One region of the Paenarthrobacter sp. NPDC018779 genome, then DNA from elsewhere that is predicted to be linked to it. Evidence: predicted binding sites of a transcription regulator. Region 1 holds the regulator's gene; each other region holds the start of a gene.
The links. The regulator LexA, encoded in region 1, represses DNA repair genes until DNA is damaged. The targets are predictions, from matches to a motif close to TCGAACANNTGTTCGA.
Positions count from the first base shown of each region.

Region 2: ACH488_RS18850 (Y-family DNA polymerase) is a predicted target of LexA. The motif match lies at 2,578-2,593, and genes of this name have one in related genera.
Region 3: ACH488_RS18905 (LexA family protein) is a predicted target of LexA. The motif match lies at 1,915-1,930, and genes of this name have one in related genera.
Region 4: ACH488_RS14395 (shikimate dehydrogenase) is a predicted target of LexA. The motif match lies at 2,387-2,402, and genes of this name have one in related genera.

Region 1 is NZ_JBIRZS010000007.1:133,262-137,470, reverse strand. Features, by position in the region: gene ACH488_RS10470 (histidinol-phosphate transaminase) at 1-859, opposite strand, end outside; gene ACH488_RS10465 (LysM peptidoglycan-binding domain-containing protein) at 938-1,297, opposite strand; gene lexA (transcriptional repressor LexA) at 1,648-2,394, shown strand; gene ACH488_RS10455 (ATP-dependent DNA helicase) at 2,406-4,209, opposite strand, start outside.
Region 2 is NZ_JBIRZS010000024.1:9,977-14,185, forward strand. Features, by position in the region: gene cobA (uroporphyrinogen-III C-methyltransferase) at 1-22, shown strand, start outside; gene ACH488_RS18845 (uroporphyrinogen-III synthase) at 33-1,184, shown strand; gene ACH488_RS18850 (Y-family DNA polymerase) at 1,219-2,517, opposite strand; gene ACH488_RS18855 (metalloregulator ArsR/SmtB family transcription factor) at 2,675-3,025, shown strand; gene ACH488_RS18860 (aquaporin) at 3,022-3,726, shown strand; gene ACH488_RS18865 (arsenate reductase ArsC) at 3,723-4,136, shown strand; gene ACH488_RS18870 (FAD-dependent oxidoreductase) at 4,148-4,209, shown strand, end outside.
Region 3 is NZ_JBIRZS010000024.1:19,506-23,714, reverse strand. Features, by position in the region: gene ACH488_RS18925 (SDR family oxidoreductase) at 1-377, shown strand, start outside; gene ACH488_RS18920 (dihydrofolate reductase family protein) at 418-1,011, shown strand; gene ACH488_RS18915 (hypothetical protein) at 1,008-1,247, opposite strand; gene ACH488_RS18910 (hypothetical protein) at 1,305-1,685, opposite strand; gene ACH488_RS18905 (LexA family protein) at 1,944-2,375, shown strand; gene ACH488_RS18900 (LacI family DNA-binding transcriptional regulator) at 2,366-3,400, opposite strand; gene ACH488_RS18895 (sugar porter family MFS transporter) at 3,540-4,209, shown strand, end outside.
Region 4 is NZ_JBIRZS010000013.1:93,091-97,299, forward strand. Features, by position in the region: gene ACH488_RS14385 (MFS transporter) at 1-1,315, opposite strand, end outside; gene ACH488_RS14390 (IclR family transcriptional regulator) at 1,518-2,288, shown strand; gene ACH488_RS14395 (shikimate dehydrogenase) at 2,495-3,397, shown strand; gene ACH488_RS14400 (bifunctional sugar phosphate isomerase/epimerase/4-hydroxyphenylpyruvate dioxygenase family protein) at 3,397-4,209, shown strand, end outside.

The DNA of each region.
Region 1 (4,209 bases):
TGATGTCCTCGACGTCGGCCATCAGGGCCTCCCGGTGCTGCAGGGCCGCCAGGGCCGTCGCCTGCGTTACCGCCGAGAGGTGGTACGGCAAACGGACCAGGCGGATGGCATCGGTGACCTCGGGCGCCGCAGCCATGTAGCCCAACCGCGCACCGGCCAGGGCGAAGGCCTTACTCATGGTGCGCGAAACAATGAGCCGTTCGCGGCCCGGCAGCAAGGTCAGGGCACTGGGCGTGTTGTCGTGGGCGAACTCGTGGTACGCCTCGTCCACGATCACGATCGCCTGGCTGGCCTCTCCGGCTTCATAGACAGCCTCCACGACGTCCAGGCCGAGACCCGTTCCGGTGGGGTTGTTGGGCGAGCACAGGAAGACGATGTTGGCGCCCGCCTCAGCCACCTGCGCGGCGGCGGACGCCGCGTCCAAACTGAAATCCTCGCCACGAACACCACGGACGTACTCCGTGTCGGTGCCACTGGCCAGGAGCGGGTACATGGAATACGTGGGAGGGAAACCAAGGGCCTTGCGGCCGGGACCACCGAAGGCCTGGAGGATCTGCTGGAGGACCTCGTTGGATCCATTGGCCGCCCAAATGTTGGCAGGACTGAGGCCATGGCCCAGGAACTCCGCCAACGCTTCCCGCAGTTCGGTGAATTCGCGGTCCGGGTAGCGGTTCAGTCCGGTGGCTGCAGCGGCCACGGCTTCGGTGATCGCGGCCTGGACATCGGCCGGCACGCCATGGGTGTTCTCGTTGACGTTGAGCAGAATCGGAACGTCAAGCTGCGGTGCGCCATAGGGGCTCAGTCCACGCAGGTTGGTCCGGAGGGGAAGTCGGTCAAGTCGCTCAAGCTGGTCAGTCACCCCACCAGTTTAAGGGGCGCCGGTGAGTGCCTCGTAACTGTGACGCATGGACGGGATTCACGCCAACGTCCGGGTGGACTACTTGGCAGGAACAAACAATTGCTGGCCAGGGGTGATGCGTCCGCCGCGGAGGTCATTCAGCTGGATGATCTCCGCAATGACATCCCGCGGGTCACGCTCGGGAGCGGCAGCCCCGGCGATGCCCCACAGGGACTGACCAGGCTGCACTGTCACGCTGACGGCGACTGGCGGCTGCAGTTGCGACGGGGAATCCGAAGCCTTGGCCGGCGAGTTCAGGAAGCCCGCAAAGCTAAGCAACGCGGCCACCAGCAACATGGCCGGGATGCCAAAGAAAACGATCCGCCCGCGCCGGGTGAGCCGGATGCGGGTGGGTGCCGGCGCGTTGCGGAACTCGTGGAACGTTGTGACTGCGGACATGAGCTGAGCCCTTCTGAGCGATTGCCTGGTCCCGGGAACCAGGACCCTGCTGCCAATACCTTGTGTTCACCGGCGTAGCGGCGATATTCGAACACTTTCTTCGAACATCGAACCCAGGAGCCGGATTACTAGAACACATATTCGAACCTTGCTTTGACATTTTTAGCACTTATCAACGAACGGTGTCGAGACTCGCTAGAACAAATGTTTGATAAACGCTGGTGCCTGGCCTACGTTTGAGTGAAGAAACAGGCACAGATGCAGTGCATCAGGAGGGTCTGACATTTTTGGACCCACATCCCGGCAGCACTCTGAACGCCGCCGGGCGGAACGGAAGGGCAATGGCGAACATGGCAGCGAAGGCCACAGGCGGCGGGGCACCCCTGCGGAGCCAACAGCCCACCAAAAGTCCCAAAAGCCTGACTGTCCGTCAGAAGAAGATCCTCGAAACCATCCAGCGTTCCGTCAATGAGAACGGCTACCCGCCCAGCATGCGCGAAATCGGCGATACGGTGGGTTTGGCCAGCCTCTCGAGCGTCACCCACCAGTTGTCCCAGCTGGAGAAGCTCGGTTACCTCAGGAGGGACCCCAAGCGTCCTCGCGCCATGGAAGTCCTCATGCCACTGACCCTTGACGGTGGTGCCACCATCCCGGGAGTGGAAGCACCCGCAACGTTGCGCAGTACCGGCGGCCTCGCCGTAACGGAGCTGGCAAGTGCCAGCGACACTGCGCTGGTTCCCTTGGTGGGTCGCATCGCTGCCGGTGGCCCGATCCTGGCCGACCAGACAGTGGAGGACGTCCTCCCCCTCCCCCGGCAGTTGGTGGGCCATGGCGAACTCTTCATGCTGAAGGTAGCCGGCGATTCAATGATCGATGCCGCCATCTGCGATGGCGACTGGGTTGTTGTCCGCCGGCAGAACGACGCCATCAACGGCGATATCGTGGCAGCCCTCCTGGACGATGAGGCCACGGTCAAAACATTCCGGCAGCGCGACGGCCACACCTGGCTCCTCCCCCAGAACACGCAGTACGAGCCCATCCTTGGCGATCAAGCCACCATCATGGGCAAAGTCGTGTCGGTGTTGCGCTCCCTTTAGGGACCGTCTTCCTATCGCCCGGTCCGGGCCAGCCTTTCCAAGGCGCCCTGGACGATCTTCCGGTCCGTCGTGGCCCAGAAGGGCGGCAAGGCAGCCCGCAGGAACCCGCCGTACCTTTCGGTGGAAAGCCGCGAGTCGAGGATCGCCACCACGCCCTTGTCTCCCGTTGACCGGATCAGCCGCCCTGCTCCCTGCGCCAGGCGGATAGCGGCATGGGTCGCCGAGACGGCCATGAACCCGTTTCCACCGGATTGGGCCACAGCACGCGACCTTGCCGTCATCAGGGGATCATCGGGCCGTGGGAAGGGGATCCGGTCAATGACCACCAGGCGGCACGAACCACCCGGCACGTCCACCCCCTGCCACAGGGACATGGTGCCGAAAAGGCACGTATCCGGTTCGTCGGCGAACTGCTTCACCAGCGCCGCCATGGTGGATTCCCCTTGGCACAGGATGTCCACATCGATCCGCAGCCGCATGGCATCTGCAGCTTCCTCGGCTGCGCGCCGGGAGGAAAAGAGGCACAGCGCTCCCCCGCCGGAGGCACGGATGAGGTCCTCAAGCTCGTCCAGGGCTTCGGGCGATGTTCCGCGTCCGGGCTTGGGCAAGTGCTTGGCCACGTAGAGTACGCCCTGCTTCGGATAGTCAAAGGGCGATCCCACGTCCAGGCCCGTCCAGCTGGGAGCCCCGTCCCCCAGCAGGCCCAGCCCGCCGGCGGCCGGTTCGAAGGCCGAACCAATGGCCAGCGTGGCAGATGTCAGAACCACTGTGTGGCCCGCAAACAGCCCTTCCCGGAGCCGTCCGGCCACGCTCAGGGGAGCAATGTTGATGAGGGCGGGAGCTGTTTCGTCAGGCTGCGAGTAACCCTGCTGGGGATCGAAGGTGCTGTTCCTGGAGAACCACACCACCTCCCGGTTTTCCTTCGCGGCCAGTAACCTCTCGGACAGTTCCAGAATGAGCATGAGCCGCGAGCGGGCCAACTGGCGTCCACCGTCCACCGCGTTCGAGGAATCCGTTTTCGAATCGGACAATGCGGCCCTGGTGGCGTCCCGGAGCTGGTCCAGGCAATCAAGCTGTTCGTCGTTGAGGCCGTTGGGCACCAAGCCGCTGGGAACTCCAACAAGGGCCAGGTCCAGCCGGTCCGCGGCCGCGTTCAGGGCATCCACAGTGATGGCCGTGTGCTTGCGTGCGCTTGAGGCCGCAGCATGGATCATGGCCACGGACAACTGGCCGGAAACGGCCCCGGTGACCCGGTCCTGGAGTTCGTGGGCTTCGTCCACCACCACCACGTCGTACTCCGGCAGGACAGCCAGTCCTTCAAAGGCGCTCACCGCGAGCATTGCGTGGTTGGTGACCACCACATCAGCCTCGGCCGCCCGGGCGCGTGCCTGCTCGCTGAAGCATTCCTCCGCCATGGGACACTTCTGCGCCCCCAGGCATTCCATCGAAGTAACTGAAACCTGGCGCCATGCACGGTCTGTCACGCCCGGCATCAGTTCGTCGCGGTCGCCCGTGGCGGTCTTCTCCGCCCACTCGCGCAGCCGCACCACTTCCTTGCCCAGTTGCGACGACGGCCCGCCCAGCGATGCGGCGAAGTGCGGCACGCTGGTGTCCTCCCCGAGAGAGAAGAGCTGTCCTTCGGACGGTTCTTCGCTGGGAAATCCGCCCTCGAGCTTTTGCAGGCACACATAATTGGCCCGGCCCTTGACGAGCGCCACGTTCACGGGCCGTTCCAGGGCCGGGTTGATGGTCTCCAGCAGACGGGGAAGGTCCCTCCCCACGATCTGTGTCTGGAGGGCCAGGGTGGCGGTGGAC
Region 2 (4,209 bases), on a different contig from region 1:
GGCTTCGCTCCTTGAAGCCTGAAGGTAAACCCATGACTGTTGCACAAGAGCTCGAAGCTGCTGTGACTTTGGCCGAGGCCACCGAAGCCGCTGAGCTGCCGCTGGATGGTTTTCGCATTGGCGTCACCTCACACCGCCGTTCCCGGGACCTCATCGAGGCGTTGGAACGCCGCGGTGCGAGCGTACTCCATGCCCCCGCCCTGAAGATCGCTCCCGTCCAGGAAGACCTGATCCTCATCGAGGACACCAAGAGCATCATCGAGGCCAAGCCGGATATCTGCATCGCCACCACGGCCTACGGCATGCGCCGCTGGTGCGAGGCCGCGGATTCCTTCGGCATCGGCGAGCAACTCCTGGAAACACTGTCCGCGTGCCGCATGTTCGTCCGGGGACCCAAAGCGCGCGGTGCCGTCCGCGCGGCGGGGCTTGCCGACGTCGGAATCAGCAGCGACGAAACCACCGCCACGCTGGTGGACATGCTCCTCGCGGAAGGCGTGCGCGGCAAGACCGTGGCGGTGCAGCTTCACGGCTACACGGATGTGCGCCAGCTTGAGCGGCTCCGGATGTCCGGGGCCACGGTGCTGACCGTGACGCCCTACCGGTGGGTGAAGCCCGACGGCGAGGACAAGCTGCCGCGCCTGATCGAAGCCGTGGTCAACGGGAACCTGGATGTCCTGACGTTCACCAGTGCCCCCGCAGTTGACGCGATGTGGAGCACGGCGCACGAGATGGGCCTGTACCGCCAACTCATCGAGGCCCTCAAGGGACCGGTGACGGTCGCCGCCGTCGGGCCTGTCACCGCCCAGCCATTGGTCGACGCCGGGCTGACGCCACTCATCCCGGACAGGTACCGCATGGGTGCCCTGATCCGCCTGGTCACCGAGCATCTGTCGCTTAATCATGTGCGCCGCCTGGAGACCAAGAGTGCCACCATCGAGCTGCGCGGGCGTTGCCTGCGGATCAACGGTGAGGTGGTGGAACTGGCGCCTGCCCCGTTGCTGTTGCTGCGGGCGCTTCTTGGCGCCGGTGGAGCGGTGCTGTCCCGCGAAGCGCTGTCCGATTTGCTGGACCTCCGCGGTTCGGTGCACGCCCTGGACATGACGGTCAGCCGGCTGCGCTCCTCGCTGCCCGATGGCAAGCTCGTGGAAACCGTGGTCAAGCGCGGGTACCGTCTGCGGGCGTAGTCCTTTCTTGCATCCCGCTGCGCCACCGTTCACTTCAGGCTGCCTTCACCAGGGGCAGTTCGTCCCAGCGGGTGGTGTAGCGGGGGCTCAGCAGGCCGCGCTTCATGGACCAATCCGGGCCGCCACGAATGCCTGCATGCCCCAAGCCGATGGAGCCGCGGCCGTAGCGTTTGCTGACCTGTTCCAGGAGCGGACCGATCCCCCGTTCCTCGTGACGGTTCTCGAAGATTTCCAACGGTTTCTGGTTGCCGGTGGGCCGCAGGTCCGTGACCATAATCCCCGCCTTCGCGTACTTGGTCCCTTCCTGGAACTTGGGCACCAGAGCGTGCGCTGCCTTGGTCAGGAGCACAGGATCCGACGTCGGCATGGGCAACCTGACGGTGACGGTCGGGAAGGATTTGTCGTTCGGGTTATACACGGAGGTTGCCGCGTAGGCCGTGAGCAGTTTGGCTTGCAGGTCATGCTTTGCAAGGCGGGCACTGGCCATCTGGCCATAGACGCTGAGCACCTGCCGCAACTGCGCCGCCGTCGTAATCGGCGTCGAGAAGGAGCGGGAGAAAATCAACTGGTCCCGCCCGATCTGTTCCTCTTCCATGGGGATGCACGGCGTACCCTGCAGTTCCAGCACGGTGCGCATCACGACGATCGAGAACTTGTCGCGCAGTTTCACGGGGTCCGCCCGCACCAAGTCCAGGATGGAGAAGATCCCGATGGCGTTCAGCCGCTTGGTGAGCCGCGTGGCTATCCCCCAGATTTCGATGACTGACAACCGCGACATGAGCGCCTCGCGTTGATCTGCCGGCACGGAATCCCAGCGGCACACGCCGTTGAACGCGGGATTGTGCTTGGCCCACTTGTTGGCGAGCTTGGCCAGGGTCTTGGTGGGCGCGATGCCTACACACACCGGCACGCCCACATGCTTGCGGCACGCTTCCTTGATGGTCCGTCCGAGATCCAGGAGGTGCTCCGGGCTGCCCTTCACCCCCAGGAAGGCTTCATCGATGGAATACACCTCCTGCCACGCCGAGTATCGCCGCAAGAGTTCCATGACGCGCAGGCTGATGTCGCCGTACAACTCGTAGTTGCTGGACATCGCGATGAGTCCCCATTCCTTGGCCCGCGGGGCGATCTTGAACCACGGGTCCCCCACGCCGATCCCGAGCTTCTTGGCCTCCGGCGACCTGGTCACCGCACAGCCGTCGTTGTTGGAGAGGACTATGAGCGGCTTGCCCTCGAGCGCCGGATTGAAGGCGCGCTCGGCTGATGCGTAGAAGCAGTTGATGTCCACGTGGGCGATTTCCTGCATCCGGCGCATGAGGGCTGGTTTGGACATGGGACCCCTTCCGGCGGTAGCACATGAACCCGGCCTTAGGCTGGTTCAACACGGTATTATTCGAACAAATATTCGAATAATACCAACTGTACTGCGGACCACCGACAAAACAGGTGTTGCCCGGAACATAGATGAGTGTAAATATTTACATGTGTCTATGTCCTTGGAACTGACCCCGGTTCAGACCGTCGCCTGCTGCTCGCCCCTGGCCAGGGAGCCCCTGTCCGAAAGCGAAGCCGAGGGTGTAGCCGCGCTGTTTAAGGCGCTGGCCGACCCGGTTCGGTTGCGGCTGATGTCCCTTGTTGCCTCCCACGAGGGCGGCGAGGCGTGCGTGTGCGACCTCAACGATGCCTTTGAGTTGTCGCAGCCCACCATCAGCCACCATCTGAAAGTGCTGCATGAGGCGGGCTTGTTGGATCGCGAGAAGCGTGGGGTGTGGGTTTACTACAAGGCACGGACCGAGGCATTGCAGAACCTGGCAGCCCTGATCGGCGGGCAGGCCGCGTGACGAATGTGCCGGGCAGGCGCGCCGCGGCTGAGTTTCTCGGCACCGCGTTTCTGGTGATGGCCGTGGTTGGCTCGGGCGTGATGGCTTCCCGACTGTCACCGAACGACGTCGGACTGCAGCTTTTGCAGAACAGCCTCGCCACCGGCGCCGCACTGCTCGCACTGGTCCTGGCACTCCAGCCGGTTTCGGCGTCGTTCAATCCCGTGGTGACGTTCGTCGAACGTGCCTTGGGGATGATCGACACCCGGACTGCGGCTGTGCTGGCCTCGGCTCAGGTTCTTGGTGGTTTGACGGGGACGGTCACAGCGAACCTGATGTTCGGGTTGGATGCGGCCTCCATATCGACCCACGAACGCTCCGGTCCGGGTCTTTGGCTGGCTGAAGTGATCGCTACCGCCGGGCTACTGGTCATTGTCTTCGGAACGGTTCGTTCCGGCAGGGCAGACCGGGTGGCCTTTGCCGTCGGCGGATACATCACGGCCGCCTACTGGTTCACCTCATCCACCAGCTTCGCCAACCCCGCCGTCACGATCGCCCGGACCATCACCGATACCTTCTCCGGGATCGCCCCGGCCTCCGCCCCGGGATTCATCCTGGCCCAACTCGCCGGCGGCGTTCTTGGGTTTGCCCTGATTCGCTTCCTCTACCCCGTTCCCAGCGCTTCCGCGGATATCGCGGCTGACCGAAAGGTGCTCGCATGAGCAACAAGCCCTCTGTCCTGTTCGTCTGCGTCCACAATGCCGGCCGCTCCCAAATGGCCGCCGCCTACCTCACCACCCTTTCCGGCGGGGCCATTGAGGTCCGCTCTGCCGGCTCGCAGCCCGCCGAGCAGGTCAACCCGGCCGCCGTCGAGGCCATGGCCGAGGTGGGCATCGACATGTCAGCCGAGATCCCGAAAGTCCTCACCACCGCGGCTGTCCAGGATTCCGACGTCGTCATCACCATGGGCTGCGGCGACGAATGCCCCTACTTCCCCGGCAAACGCTACGAGGACTGGGTCCTCGAAGACCCTGCCGGAAAGGGCGTCGAATCCGTCCGTCCAATCCGCGACGAAATCAAGGGCCGGGTTGAGGCGCTGATCGCCTCCCTGGCTCCCTCAACCGGGAAGTAGGGGACACAGCCATGACCGCTCTGGAAGCACTGCCTGTCGCAGTGATCGGCGCCGGGCCTGTCGGTTTGGCTGC
Region 3 (4,209 bases), on a different contig from region 1:
TCATCAAGGCGCTCGCGGAGCAACTGCCCACTGTCCCGTCAGGTGAGGTGGGTGCGCGGATTGTGGCGCTGACCAGCGACCATACGGTCCACAACCTGCCGTACGGCGCCAGCAAAGGCGCGCTGGACAGGATCGTGACGGCGGCAGCCGTGGAGTTGGCGGCCAGGGGAGTGCGCGCCAACGTGATCAACCCGGGCCCGATCGATACCGGCTGGATGGACGACGCCGTTCGCGGCTGGGCGGTAGGGGCCACTCCGGCCGGACGCCTGGGCACACCAGCGGACACGGCCAAACTGGTGCGGTTCCTGTTCTCCGACGCCGGCTCATGGATCAACGGCCAGGTCCTGCACAGCAACGGCGGCTTCAACGTGACCTGAACCCGTGACCATTCGGTTGGTCCGGTGGCAGGATGGGCGCATGAGCCAAGTTACCTGTGATCTCACCGTGTCCCTTGACGGCTTTGTTGCCGGCCCCAACCAGTCCATGGAGCAACCTTTGGGTGCCGGTGGCGAGACATTGCACCGCTGGCAGTTACAGGAGCGCGATACCAACGCAGCGGAAGTGGCCGGGATCCTCGAAGCCGGCGCGTACATCATGGGCAGGAACATGTTCGCCGGTCCTGGCGAAGGGGTATGGCCGGCCGATTGGCGTGGCTGGTGGGGTGAGGAGCCGCCGTACCATGCTCCGGTCTTCGTGCTGACCTCCCACGCCCACGAGCCCTTGGTCATGGAGGGTGGCACCACGTTCCACTTCGTGAAGGACCCTATTGAGTCTGTGCTGGCCCGGGCCCGCGAAGCTGCCGGCGGGAAGAACGTCGCGATTGCCGGTGGAGCGTCGACGGCCCGGCAGTTCCTGGCGGCCGGCCTCATTGACGAGCTGCGGCTCCACGTTGCCCCTGTGATCCTGGGAAGCGGGGAGCGCTTGTTGGACGGCGTGGGCGAGCTGAGGCTTGAGCCGTTGGACGTACGGGGGACCCGGCTGGTTTCGCACCTTCGCTACAAAGTGGGCTAGGGCATTTCCTGGTTGGCTGCTTCTTCGACCCCGTCAACGGCCGCGTCGGGGAAGTACGATCCCTCTGTTTCCCCGGCGGCCCACCATGGATCCGTGGCGTCCGGACCACCCGCGGCCGCGATCTCGGCTACGATGTCCGGGCGAACGGCGTCACCGTTGTTGTTGATGAGCCATTCCTGGGTGGCGGCCGTCAGCTTCGGCCACCAGTGTTCAATGGCATTCGGGGGAGTAGTCATAGTCGGGAGTCTCCCACGCCGGGGCCGCGTGGTCGATCCCTTGTACTGGGAAGGAAGTCAGCCTCGAGCCAGGCCGCTGATGATGGTGGCTACGGCAGCGAAGGCTGCCACGAAGGCCCAGTACTGCATGGGGAGGAAGAACAGGCTGTGCCGGTTGAAGTATCCCCGTCGCGCAGTCTCGGCTTCGTACTTCCACTGTTCTTCTGCTTGGGCATGCGCCTCTTCGATGGACCCCGGTGCGGCAAGGCCGGGGAATTGATACGCTCCCACCTCCACCATCCGGTTGAGCTCCTGGGCACGTAGATTGACGGCCTTTTCATAGGCCTCCTTGGGCATGGTCTGGTTGAACCATTTGCCCAGATACCAGATCCCCGCCGCTCCGGCAGCAAACCCCACCCCTACGGCAATCAAGTTGCCGTGCGACAGGCTGCCAGCCAAACCGCCACATACTGCAAACACAAGAATCACCAGGATTCCCCAACCTCTCCAAATAATCACTTCATTAGCGTAATTTATGGGGAGGGCTGCACTGGCCAGCTCGCATGCCAGCTCGTGGGAGAGCAGCCAAGTCGCTGCAAGCTTCCCAGCTCGCTCGCAGCGTTGCCGCGATCTCGAGCTCGGCCCGCCGGAAGCACACAATGTCCGCCACCCGCTGTACACTCAAGTATCGAACATATATTCGAATAAAGGTGTGTTGTGGGCGTGATAGTCGGCCCCCGTGTGCTAGATGCGGGCTTTTCTCTTGTGTCGGTCCTGTTGGCGCCGGTTCCGGTGGCAGCTGGGTTTCCTTCGCCCGCACAGGACTACTTCGATGGCCGGATCGATCTCAACGAGCACCTCATCAAGGACGTCACCAGCACCTTCGTGGTCCGTGTGACCGGCCAGTCCATGGAGGGTGCGGGTATCAGTGACGGCGACGAGTTGATCGTCAACCGCGCGCTGGAGCCGAAGGACGGGTCCGTCGTCGTGGCTGTCCTTGATGGTGAGTTGACCATCAAGAGGCTCCGCATTACGAAGTCCGGGGTGGTACTCCAGGCCGACAATCCGAAGTTTCCGGACATCCGGGTGGGGGCGTTGTCCGAACTGACCATTTGGGGTGTGGCCACCACCTGCCTTCATCACATTTGAGGAGGTCGCGCCGTCGATCGCCGGAGCACCAGTTGTGGCATGAACCTGCGGTCCGCGGGAGGTCCGTCCGGGTTGGTGAGTCGCTGCAGGGCAACCTCGCCGGCGGCCTCTCCAAGCTTGACGGCGTGCAGGTCCACCGAGGTCAGGTCGATCCCGTGCAGCCGCGCGGTGCGGGAGTTGTCGTAGCCGATCAGCGAGAGGTCCCCGGGAATGGCGATACCCCTGGCGTAGGCGGCTTCCCGCGCTCCGAGTGCCAGTTGGTCGTTGTGGCAAAAAAGTGCCGTCGGCCGGTCCGCTTGGTCCAGGATCCGGGCTGCGGCGCGTTCTCCGGAGTCCTGGGTGAAGTCGTCCGCGCATACCGTCTGCGGGACCAGACCGGCGTCCCGCATGGTTTGCTCGTAGGCGCGTCGACGCACCAGATGGCCGTCGTAGGCAAGTCCTGCCAGGTGGGTGATCCGCGTGTGCCCAAGGCCCAGGAGGTGCTCGGTGGCCGCGCGGGCGCCATGTGCGTCGTCCGAATAGACGCTGTCCACTCCTTCCACCGGTCGCGTCACGCTCACCAGCGGTACGCTCCGCGCCATCTCGTGGACGTCATGGTCCGGGTCCAGGAGCGTCGCGGCGATGATGATGCCCACCCGGGCCTCGATCAGCGACTCCAGCGCCCCGCGGTCCTCGCCGTCGGCAGACCGGGAAACGCTTAGGATCAACCTGTTGTGTTGCTGCGCCTTGTTGGGTTGCTGAGCGAGGGCTGTCCGGACGCCGCTGAGGATATCGGCGTAGATCTCGTTGCGGATGTCCATGAGGTAAAGCCCGACGGCGGAGCGGTGCTTGCGTGCCAGGTCGGCGGCTACAGCATTGGGCCGGTATCCGAGACGCTTCGCGGCTTCGAAGATCGCTTCCTTGGTTTCGCCGCTGACTCCGGGCGCTCCGCGGAAGGCGAAGGAGACGAGGGTGCGGGACACACCGACTTCACGTGCAACGTCACTCTGCGTCGCAGCCCGGCGCGGCTGGTTCTCGGATGCCATGGGGATCATCCTGCCATGAAGACAAAACCGAACAATTAAGGTCATTTGTTAGTTTGACCTTACATTTAAGCCTTTCGCGCGTTAGTCTTGTGTCAGAGCGGGAGAGTATGACCCGCAACACACTGACAAAGGAGTCCTGATGTCTGCTACGCAAACTCAACGGGAGAGTGCCCATAACGCGGCCCTGCCCCCGTTGACCAACGGCCCGCACCGCAAACGGTTGGGCCTGGTAGCGCTGGTCGCCACGTTCGGCGGCCTCCTCTTTGGTTACGACACAGGTGTCATCAACGGAGCGCTCCGGCCAATGACGGTCGATCTCGCCCTGACGCCCCTGACGGAAGGAATCGTCACCAGTTCACTGCTGTTCGGCGCGGCAGCCGGCGCTGTGGCCGGAGGCAGGCTTTCCGACGGGTGGGGGCGCCGGAAGACCATCATCCTCCTGGCAACGCTGTTCTTCGTCGGAACCCTTGCCTGCGTCTTTGCGCCAAGTTTTGAAGTCATGGTGCTGGGCCGGATCATCCTGGGCCTGGCCGTAGGTGGCGCCTCAACCGTTGTGCCGGTCTTCCTGGCGGAACTTGCGCCTTACGAAATCCGTGGATCCCTGGCCGGACGCAACGAACTCATGATCGTCATCGGCCAACTCGCCGCCTTCGTGGTCAACGCCATCATCGGCAACATCTGGGGCGAATTCGGCGGAGTGTGGCGCATCATGCTCGCCGTAGCAGCCCTGCCGGCCATCGCCTTGTTCTTCGGCATGCTCCGGATGCCCGAATCGCCGCGCTGGCTCATCTCCAAGGGCCGCACCCGCG
Region 4 (4,209 bases), on a different contig from region 1:
GCAGGCCGAGTTGGGCCGTCGGGACCTTTGCGGATTCACGGGCTGTCAGGGCGGAGACGGCGGCGATCACGCAGATGATGCCGCTGAAGATGGAGATCTGGACCCATCCGCCGGCCTTGGTTCCGCCCATGGCCGTAACGATTGCCGGAGCGAAGCCTGCCATGAGGAAGCCGAGCTGCGTGCCGATGGCCAGGCCGGAGAAACGGACCTTGGTGCTGAACATTTCTCCATAGAACGACGGCCAGACGGCGTTGGCTGCGGCATAACCGAACGAGAAGAACACGATGGAGACCAGGAACATCAGCGGCACATTGCCGCCTTCGAGGGTCAGGAGGAAGACCGGTGTCATGATGGCGCTGGCCAGGGCTCCGTAGACGAACACGGGCTTGCGGCCGATCTTGTCCGCCAGCATGCCGAACAGGGGCTGGGTGCCAAGTGCCACGATGTTGGCCGCAACCACGAGCCACAGCGTAATGGTGCTGTTTACGTGGGCTACGTCCTGGGCGTACTTGATGGCCAGGGTTCCGAACACCGTGCTGACGGCGGCGATGAAGGCGCAGCACACCACGCGGAGGACGTCGCGCCAGTGCAGCTTCAGGAGGTCGGCGATGGGAAGTTTTGCGATCTGGTTGTTCTTCTTGGCCTCGGCAAATGCGGGCGGCTCGTGCAGGGTGCGGCGGATGAAGTAGGCCACCATCACCACCACGGCACTGAGCCAGAACGGGATGCGCCAGCCGATGCCGTACTTGATCTCGTCGGGAAGCGCCACCACCGGGATGAAGACCAGAGCTGCCAGGATCTGTCCACCCTGTGTTCCGGTGAGGGTCCAGGAGGTGAAGAACGAGCGGCGGTTGTCCGGAGCGTGCTCCAGCGTCATGGAGGAGGCACCGGCCTGCTCGCCGGCGGCGGAGAGGCCCTGGGCCAGGCGGGCCAGCACCAGCAGCACGGGTGCCCACCAGCCGATGGTCTTGAAGTCCGGCAGGCAGCCGATCACGAAGGTTGCCGCACCCATGAGGACCAGTGTGAACATGAGGACCTTCTGGCGGCCGATCCGGTCACCGAAGTGGCCCAAGATGATGGCGCCCACGGGGCGTGCGACGTAGGCGAAGCCGAAGGTCGCGAAGGACATGATGGCAGCGTTGGCGTCCGCATCCGGGAAGAAGACGTGCGGGAAGATCAGCGCGGCGGCCGATCCGAAGATGAAGAAGTCGTAGTACTCAACGGCGCTGCCCAGGAAGCTGGCGAGTGCGGCTTTCTTGGGCGTTCCCTTGGTCGTTTCTGTGCCTGGCGTCGCTGACGGCATTGTTTGGCTCATGGGGTGTTCCTTCTGTGACGACGATGTCGCGGATAAAGCTGTGCGGGATCCCGAGCGAGGTGCGGCTGGAGCTTCCCGATAAGTAACCACATGGTGAGAGCTACTTGTGTAATACAGCAATAGTGGCTGTGAGTGGGGTCACTTGTCAAGAGAAGTAATCACCATCTAGAAATAGCTCTCACAATGTGAGAGTATTTCACTTATGAGTGTGAAAGAGGACACAAAGACCGACATGGTTGGCAAGGCCTTGAGCCTTTTGGTATTGCTGGGCAACGAGCCGAAGGGCGCCAGTGCGGCGGACCTTGCCAGGAGCGCAAGCCTGCCGTTCAGCACTACATACCGCCTGCTGGGCTCACTGACCAGGGATGGCTTTGTGGACTATGAGCCGGACGGGCGCCGGTACCATCTGGGCCTCCGCGTGTTCCAGCTCGGCCAGCGCGTTTCCAATCATCACGGTTTTGCAGCAACTGCACTGCCTGTACTGCAACGCGTCACTGAACGCACGCATGAAGCCACCATCCTTTCCGTTCGCGACGGCGACCATCACCTGACGGTCAACAAGGTGGACGGACCCAAGTCCTTCCGGGTCACGAGCGACCCCGGACACCTTGGTGCGCTCCACACCACGTCCGTGGGCAAGGCGATCGTGGCGTTCGAGACGGAGATCGAGCGCAAGCGACTGCTCGAAGAACTTCCCCTCGAGGCCCTGACTGAGCACTCCATCACCGATCGGGACAAGTTCCGTGAGGAGATTGAGCAGGTCCGCCGCCAGGGCTATGCCGTGATGGATGAGGAGAACGAGATTGGCATGCGTGCAGTTGCCGTGCCGATTCTCAACTCCCAGGGCAATGCCTTTGCGTCGATCGCCGTCGCCGTGCCGGTATTCCGCCTGACCATGGAGGAACTCGTGGCCCACGTGCCCACCCTGCAGGAAGCCGCGGCAGAACTCGCGGCCCGCCTGCCCCAGCGCTGAACATGCGTTGTGGGGCCCGCTTTGCGCCGCAAGACACTCACGAAGCACGCAGGGCAGGCCCAGCAACGCAGGGGCAGCCCTGGCAGTTTGTTCGCGATAAGAACATGCGTGCGGAATATGAACAACTGTAGTAACCTGAGTCATACGCCCGGTCGGGACCGCGTTGATACGCACCGGCGGAGCGTGAAAGTAAAAGGAGCTTGAGGATGAGCAACCGAGCCGAATCCGTTCTGGTGGGCCTGATTGGCGAAGGCGTCATGCCCTCGCTGACTCCGCCCATGCATGAACGCGAGGCCGACGTGCAGGGCCTTCGCTTGCTGTACCGCCCCATCGACCTGCTTGAGCTCGCATTGCCGGCCACCGCCGTCGGGAATCTCCTCACAGCCGCCCGGCAGATGGGTTTCAACGGCCTCAACATCACTCACCCGTGCAAACAGCTGGTGCTGGAGCACCTTGACGAGATTTCCGACGACGCCCGTCGCCTGGGTGCCGTCAACACGGTCCTGATCCAGGACGGCCGGTTCATCGGCCACAACACAGACTTCTCCGGCTTCGGCTCGGCGCTCGCCGACGGACTCCCGGAGGCCAAGCTAGATCGCGTGGTCCAGCTCGGCGCGGGCGGTGCCGGATCCGCCGTCGCGTACGCCTTGCTCAAGGCAGGCGCCAAGCAGCTGGACCTCGTGGACATGGACCCCCACCGCGCGGCCGAACGTGCCGCAGAGCTGGGCGAACTCTTCCCGGCTGCAACCATCACGCCGCGAAGCATCGCCGAACTGGGACAGATCATGCCCCTCGCTGACGGCTTGGTGCACTGCACCCCCATCGGCATGGCAGCCCACCCGGGCCTGCCGCTGGACATCGAGCTCCTGGAATCCCGCCACTGGGTGGCGGACATCGTCTACCGCCCCATCGAAACGCAACTGGTCCGCGAAGCGCGCGCCAAAGGCTGCGAAGTGCTCGACGGCGGCCGCATGGCAGTTGGGCAGGCGGCGGACGCCTTCAAGATCTTTACCGGACAGGACGCCGACCGCGACCGTATGCGCGAACACTTCCTGGAACTCATCGCCTCTGAAGAGCAGGCACCAGCACTGGCAAAGGCGGCCCACTGATGCGCACTGGAATCGCTACGGTCTGCCTGTCCGGCACGCTGAGGGAGAAGATGCAAGCCTGCGCCATCGCGGGTTTCGACGGTATTGAAATCTTTGAGCAGGACCTCGTCACCTCTTCGCTCAGCCCCGAGGACGTACGGAAGATGGCGGCGGATCTGGGCCTCGGCTTGGATTTGTACCAGCCGTTTCGCGACTTCGACGGCGTCACTCCGGACTTGCTGAAGGCAAACCTCAAGCGCGCCGGGGCGAAGTTCAACCTGATGGAGCGCCTGGGCATGGACACCATCCTGGTCTGCTCCAACGTGGCCACGGCAACCATCGACGACGATAACCTTCGGGCCGAACAGCTGCGCGAACTCGCCGAACTGGCGGGGGACCACGGCGTCAAGGTGGCTTACGAAGCCTTGGCCTGGGGCAAGTATGTCAACGATTACGAGCACGCCTACCGCCTGGTGGAGATGGTGGACCACCCCAACCTCGGCACCTGCCTGGACTCGTTCCACATCCTTTCCCGGGACTGGGACACCGCGCCGATCGAGGACATCAACGCGGAAAAGATCTTCTTCGTCCAGGTGGCCGACGCCCCCAAGCTCTCCATGGATGTGCTGTCCTGGAGCCGGCACTACCGGGTTTTCCCCGGCGAGGGACAGTTCGAACTCGCCAAGTTCATGGGCCACGTGGTCCGCGCGGGTTACACAGGGCCTGTTTCCTTGGAGGTGTTCAACGACGTTTTCCGGCAGTCGGACGTGGAGCGGACGGCCGTGGATGCCATGCGCTCGCTCATCTGGCTTGAGGAACAGAGTGCCAAGTGG